2 regions of the Butyrivibrio sp. AE3004 genome follow, and region 1 is predicted to be linked to the other one. Evidence: riboswitches for the same ligand, from Rfam matches in the RefSeq annotation. Region 1 holds a riboswitch; the other holds the start of a gene.
What was found. A riboswitch is a leader RNA that binds a small molecule or an ion and turns the genes downstream of it on or off. The one in region 1 is predicted to bind FMN.
Positions count from the first base shown of each region.

Region 2: it holds a riboswitch for FMN, as region 1 does, so the genes downstream of both, ribD (bifunctional diaminohydroxyphosphoribosylaminopyrimidine deaminase/5-amino-6-(5-phosphoribosylamino)uracil reductase RibD) here and BV60_RS0115180 (ECF transporter S component) in region 1, are expected to answer to the same signal.

Region 1 covers NZ_JNLQ01000002.1:2,822,536-2,825,944, reverse strand. The annotation lists gene BV60_RS0115185 (HD-GYP domain-containing protein) at 1-608, opposite strand, end outside; gene BV60_RS0115180 (ECF transporter S component) at 743-1,510, opposite strand; FMN riboswitch at 1,625-1,754, opposite strand; gene tsaE (tRNA (adenosine(37)-N6)-threonylcarbamoyltransferase complex ATPase subunit type 1 TsaE) at 1,847-2,287, shown strand; gene tsaB (tRNA (adenosine(37)-N6)-threonylcarbamoyltransferase complex dimerization subunit type 1 TsaB) at 2,291-3,409, shown strand, end outside.
Region 2 covers NZ_JNLQ01000002.1:383,249-386,657, reverse strand. The annotation lists gene BV60_RS0104745 (bifunctional 3,4-dihydroxy-2-butanone-4-phosphate synthase/GTP cyclohydrolase II) at 1-369, opposite strand, end outside; gene ribE (riboflavin synthase) at 362-991, opposite strand; gene ribD (bifunctional diaminohydroxyphosphoribosylaminopyrimidine deaminase/5-amino-6-(5-phosphoribosylamino)uracil reductase RibD) at 976-2,100, opposite strand; FMN riboswitch at 2,234-2,348, opposite strand; gene BV60_RS0104730 (hypothetical protein) at 2,613-2,834, shown strand; gene BV60_RS0104725 (Nif11-like leader peptide family natural product precursor) at 2,915-3,202, opposite strand; gene BV60_RS0104720 (MBL fold metallo-hydrolase) at 3,383-3,409, opposite strand, start outside.

The DNA.
Region 1 (3,409 bases):
TATTCATCATTGGTAAGTATAGAAGGTTTTGTTATTATTTCATTTGGAATCAGAAGTTTGCCTATATCATGAAGTAATCCGGCCTCTGTAAGGGTTAGGATATCCTCTTCGCTCATTTTTAGCCATTGACCGAGGATATTGCAGATCATGGCAACACTAATACAATGTACATAAGTAGCATCATCATAGCTTCGAAGGCTATGAAGCATATCCAAAAGATTAGAGGAACTGCTTCCTTTACGTAAAAGACCATATATGGGCGAAATTATGGCATCAATGTCAAAGTGCTCTTTGTCATTGATAAGTTCTTCAATTCCGGCCTTGAATTTTGTTGCACAGTTTTCAAAATCTTTTTTGAATTCAATGAATTCTGCGGTTTGTCTCAGGCTTGCAGCATATGATCTGTTGTTGTTATCTTGCGGTGTAAGCAGGTCTTCGGATGGATCTTCCACAAGAACATTCAGAACAGAATAGAAAGACAGCTTAGTGATGGTCTGATTATCAAGAACACATCCTTTTGGTAATATCAGCTGGTTGTTATCATGAGCATACACGTTATCCGACAAAACCATGCCGGGAACCAATTTTTTTGTAATCAACCTTTTCATAAAGAAGGCGCCTCATTGACAGTTATTAGTGACCAAAGATATAGATTAATCTTAGAAGTCACATGTATAAAAGTCAATAAAGACGCCATTTTTATGCTATAAAAAAACGATAAAGAATATATAAATTGAAATGCTTATGCTTCAGATTCTGCTTCTCTTTTTCTGTCGGGAACCAAGGAGGTATTTTTTAAAACCGGACTGAGCTTTTTGTAAACGAGTACTGTTATTCCACTGAGAACACCACCTTTTAAAAGATTTATAGGAGCTACAGCAAAAAGCACAAATGTAAACATATTGTTGATTGCGGGATTTATAGCTGTTCCCATACCTATAAGAGCATCAAGTGGCATACCGTAAAGCTTTGCAAAGGCCGGAAGCAGATAGAAGGCATTCAGTGAACTTCCAACAATGGTGATTATCATAGTAGCTGCCAGACATGATATAAATGCAGTCTGACGATTTTTCCTGAAAATGTAAATGATGGAAGCCGGGAGAACATAGCTGCATCCCACTATGAAGTTTGCAAGTTCTCCGATAAAAGCTGTCTGAGTACCGTTTATAATTAGATTGAGCAGAATTTTTATGAATTCTATCATAACACCGGTCATGGGACCGAAAGCAAAGCCTCCGATTACTGCAGGAAGATCGGAAAGGTCAAGCTTGTAAAAACTTGGTGCAAAAGGCATCGGAATTTCAAAAAGCATAAGTATTGCGGATATAGCTGAGAAAATACCGATTATTACGATTTTTCTTGTGTTCATGCCGGGATTTTCAGTGCCTGACTTTTTTGCTACATAATTTTCAGCCAGCCTGGCTGCGATAAATGTTACTGCAATGAGTAAAACAAAAATCACAACAATAAGTGAGTTCTCTGCGATTGATGCTATTAAGTTGTTTTTCATGGTGTTTAATTCCTCCTGATTATTGTCGGGGAGGAGAATGATCAGACTACGAACGCTCTACCTTAGAAAACAAAAACGAATCAACAAGAATGCTGATTCGGGACAAAAATAAAACGTCATCTTCTATCATCCAGACTATACTGTCGGTTTTGGAATTTCACCAAATCGGCCGCAAGAGCGGTTCGCGGACTTCTGAAATACAGTCACCGCCGGTAGGGAATTACACCCTGCCCCGAAGATTATTTTTCTAGATTTATTATATAGCAGTAATAATCTTCGTCAATACCTTTTATAGAGCGACTTGCTTTTTTTTTACTGCTGGAATATTCTGATAATATGAATACAATATTAGAAACATACTCAGCGGAGGAAACCTTCGCATTTGGAAAACGAATAGGCGAAACAGCTGCGCCCGGATCGGTATATACACTGATCGGGGATCTTGGAGTTGGTAAGACTGTCCTGACTCAGGGAGTTGCAGCAGGATTGGGAATTGAAGGCCCTGTTAACAGTCCTACATTTACAATACTTCAGGTTTATGATGAGGGTAGAATCCCGTTCTATCATTTTGATGTCTACAGAATCGGAGATGTCAGTGAGATGGATGAGATAGGATACGAGGATTATTTTTACGGACAGGGATTGTGCTTCATAGAGTGGGCAAATCTTATTGAAGAAATATTACCTGAAAAATACATGGAAATACGTATTGAAAAGGACCTTAAGAAAGGAACAGACTATCGTCGAATTACCCTTAGCACGATAGATAAGAGATAAAATATGAAAATACTTGCGCTAGATACATCAGGGCTTGTGTGCAGCGTTGCAGTCATGGAGGATGACAGACTACTCTCTGAATTCTCAATTCAACATAAGATAACCCATTCAGAATTGCTTCTTCCTATGATGGAGGAAATAAAAAAAAGAATTTCACTTGATCTTAAAACAATAGATGCGGTGGCAGTTTCGGCAGGTCCCGGCTCATTTACGGGACTAAGAATAGGATCAGCTACTGCCAAGGGACTTTGTCTTGCTATGGACAAACCTCTTATTGCCGTGCCTACACTTGATGCAATGGCATATCAGTTTTACGGAAGTGAATACGTGATTTGTCCGATGATGGATGCCAGAAGAAATCAGGTATACACCGGAATTTATTCATTTGTTCCCGAAAAGGAAAATGAAAAGTACAAAGAAACTTATTTTTCAATGAAAATAATAAAAAGCCAGGAAGCTGTTTCTGTGCAGGAAATAGCTGCAGAGCTGAACATGCTCGGAAAGACCGTTATTCTTCTTGGGGATGGAATACCTGTGTACAGGGATCAGCTTGAAGAACTTCTGGAAGTGAACTACATTCTTGCACCTGCACACATGAACAGACAAAGAGCATCTGCCATATCTTCGCTGGCACAGGTTTACATGCGCGAAGGAAAGATTACTGATGCAGACAGCTTTGCACCGGAGTATTTGAGAGCATCACAGGCAGAGCGCGAGGCGACTGAGAAAAAAACAGAAGGTGGAAAAACCGATACAGCCAAGTCTGCAGACAGAAAAAAGAAGGGTGCCGGCGAATCTATTTATATAAGAGATTTAAAGGCAGAAGACATTACAGCGGCAGCAGAGCTTGAAAAGGATAATCTCGGTAAAGAGGCCTGGTCCGAAAAACAGTTACTTGAAGCAAGCACAAGAGATGATACAGTATATATTGTTGCCGAGAAGGCAGGGAATGTTGTAGGATTGTGCGGGGTTCGTAACATTTCCGGTGAGGGAGAGATAACGAATGTCTCAGTTTCAAAAGAGTGCAGAGGAAAAGGCATCGCCTTTTTAATGCTTGATAAGCTCCTGCTTCGTGGGAAGGCTATCGGATGTGAGGCATTTACACTCGAAGTCAGAGCCGAA
Region 2 (3,409 bases), 2.4 Mb from region 1:
CGGTCTTCTAAAATCAGCTGCATCTGCCTTGCCAGAAACCATCATCCTGGCTGTAAGACCTCTCTCAGCTGCTGAAATGCCGGTAGTTGTCTCTTTATAATCAACAGATACTGTAAAAGCCGTTTCATGGTTATCCGTGTTGATATCAACCATGGGATTAAGTCCCAACGTTCCTGCAATCCTTCCGCTGACAGGCATACAGATAAGCCCCTTTCCTTTACTAGCCATGAAATTCACATTTTCCGTAGATGCAAATTCAGCTGCACATATAAGATCACCCTCGTTCTCCCGGTTCTCGTCATCCATAACAAGTACGATTTTTCCCTGTCGTAAATCTTCAAGCGCCTGCTCCACTAATTTTTTATCCATACAATACCTCCCATATTTTTTCATTATTGTCATTTGGCTTTGTAAGGAAAGCCTGAACATATTTCCCGATAATATCGTTCTCAAGGTTAACCGTACTTCCCGCGCGCTTATCCTTAAGAATAGTCTGTTCCAGAGTATGTGGTATTATTGATACTGAAAAACTTATCGGTGTAACTGCTGCAACAGTCAGGCTTATTCCGTCTATAGCTATTGATCCCTTTTCAACAATTCCCTTAAGAATGCTATTATCTGCTATTATTTCGTACCACACTGCATTTCCGTCTTTTCTCGTTCCCTTTATTCTTCCTGTTCCGTCAATATGTCCCGAAACTATATGTCCTCCGAAACGTCCGCCTGCTGCCATTGCCCTTTCCAGATTCACTTCATTTCCAATCCTAAGATTTCCAAGACTTGATCTTAAGTAAGTCTCATTCATAACATCCACTGTAAAGCTCTCTTTATCAAAGCTGATAACAGTAAGGCACACGCCGTTTACCGCAATACTGTCCCCAAGATGAACATCTTCGAGAACCTTCCTTGCCCCTACCACAAGCTGGCTTTTAGCGCTTCCACGGGAAACAGCCCTGATTTTGCCGATCTCCTCGATTATGCCTGTAAACACTGATAAATCACCTCGTTTTCTATAAGAACATCCTGTCCTATCATGGATACATTTCTCGGCGAAAGTAAAAATGCATCACCGGGTATCTCTATTCCCGTACCCTCAACAGGACTCTTTGCATGACCTCCAAATACCTTCGGTGCAATATATATCTGTACTTCATCTACTATCTGAGCATTTAGCGCACTGTAATTGAGCGTAGCTCCTCCTTCAAGAAGAATGCTGTCTATTCCTCTTTCTCCTAAGATTTGCATGAGCTCTTTTAAATCTATTACTCCGTCTTTTTTTGATACCCTGATAATCTCGCATCCCATTTTTTCAAAATAGTCTTGCCTTCTTTCATCCTCTGAGCAGGTTGCTATTATTGTTTTATTGTTTTTTGCATCCAAAACCACATGTGCATCCATCGGAGTGGAAAAGTTTGTATCGCAGATTATTCTTATGGGATTTCTGTATTCATTTCCGGAATTTTCGCTATCAGCAGATATTCTGCAGGTCAGAAGCGGGTCGTCCGAAATAACTGTTCCGACTCCTACCATAATTGCCGAAAGTCTGCTGCGGAGCCTGTGCACGTTCTTTCTTGATTCCTCCGAGCTTACCCATTTTGAAGCTCCGGTTTTTGTCGCAATTTTGCCATCGGAAGTCATTGCATATTTCATAACCACATATGGAAGTCGTGTACGAATATATTTGATGAAGACCTTATTCAGATTGTCAGCGTCTTCCTTAAGAATCCCCACAGATGTTGATATTCCGTGCTCCTCCAGAATCTTTATACCTTTCCCCGCAACAAGTGGATTTACATCAAGTGATGCCACAACCACCCGGCTTATGCCGTTTTCAATTATTGCCTCAGTACAAGGCGGTGTTTTTCCATAGTGACAGCATGGTTCAAGCGTTACATACATAGTCGCGCCTTTTGGACTTTCACTGCAGTTCTTAAGAGCATTTCTTTCCGCATGCAGCTCACCGTAGCGTTCATGATACCCCTCTCCGATTATTTTTCCATCCTTTACGATCACCGCGCCCACCATTGGATTGGGGTTGACAAAGCCTGCGCCTTTCCTTGCAAGTTCAAGCGCCCTCTTCATATAAAACTCATCATTCATAGGTCTCCTCCAAAAAAAAATGTCTTGAATATTCCTATCCAAGACATGTCATACGCTTCATGAATTTATATGGCTCCCAAACAACAAAAATCCCCGAGAACATAAATATTCCCAGGGATACCTAATCATAAGCAAAACTCTTCTCTCATCCAGACTATACTGTCGGCCTCGGAATCTCACCGAATCATGCCAAATGGCTCGCGGGCTATACCGCCGGTAGGGAATTACACCCTGCCCTGAAGATAGTTATTCAATTGCACTCAATTCTAGTACACATAATATATCATGTCAATATAGATAGGAAATAACGACCACAAATAAACATTATTACATATCTCCCCAAACGCAAAAATACATTAATTTTGTCATAGGCTGCAAGTTAATTCTCCCGGAATCCGCTTACCTCAATGCTTTACTTTAAATTAATTTTAATCAATTACAATTAGGCAATTATGTGCTAGAATGTCCCACAAAGATACGACAACCCATAAGTATTATAAAGGAGTCAGATCATGCCAGATTTATCAACATTTCCTTCTAAGATCACTATTGACGGTTTTGTTTATGACAGGCAGGGGTACAATGATATTGGCGGTGTTTTCTACAATTCCAAGGATAATCCGTCCGATATCACAAGTAAGTTCATCAGCCTATATCCTGATGGAAAGCTCACCTATCTTTTTGACGGGCTTGAGCTTATCTGGAACAAAGATTACCAGGTTGTAGGTCATTAAAAAAATTAATTTAAATCAAGAAACGCCGACTATTCTCCTATGAAAATAGCCGGCGTTTCCTGATATTTATTTACTATGATTTACAGATCCTTAAGCCTCATCATAAAAATGGAGTATTCATCATTCTGGAAATCAAGATCAGGTGAGTTTTCTCCACCACCGTTTGTGCTGCGCTTTATTTCCGCATAAAACTCTTCTCCCTGATTAACTATATCCATTACCGTCATAGGAAAACCGTTCTGAGTTGCTATATCACAAAAATCAGCAATTGGATTTTCAGACTCTCTCGTATTAAGAAGCTTTTCCTTAAGACTCTTGTCACTCTTTGCTTTTTCAATAAGACCCTCTAATTTAGCTGTAATTTCCATGCTGTGCCCTCCTCCGATCAGTTCATCTTTTCTTATAACTAAAATACATCAGAATAGTCCATCTTTCCATTATTTTGTTGATAGATTCCCGGATTTTGCAAATTAAAGCACAACTACACAAAATCCCGAAAAGGTATTTCCTTAAACCTTCCCGGGATTTTTATTTGGTAAATCATACTATTATTCAAAATACTGTATTTTCTCTAT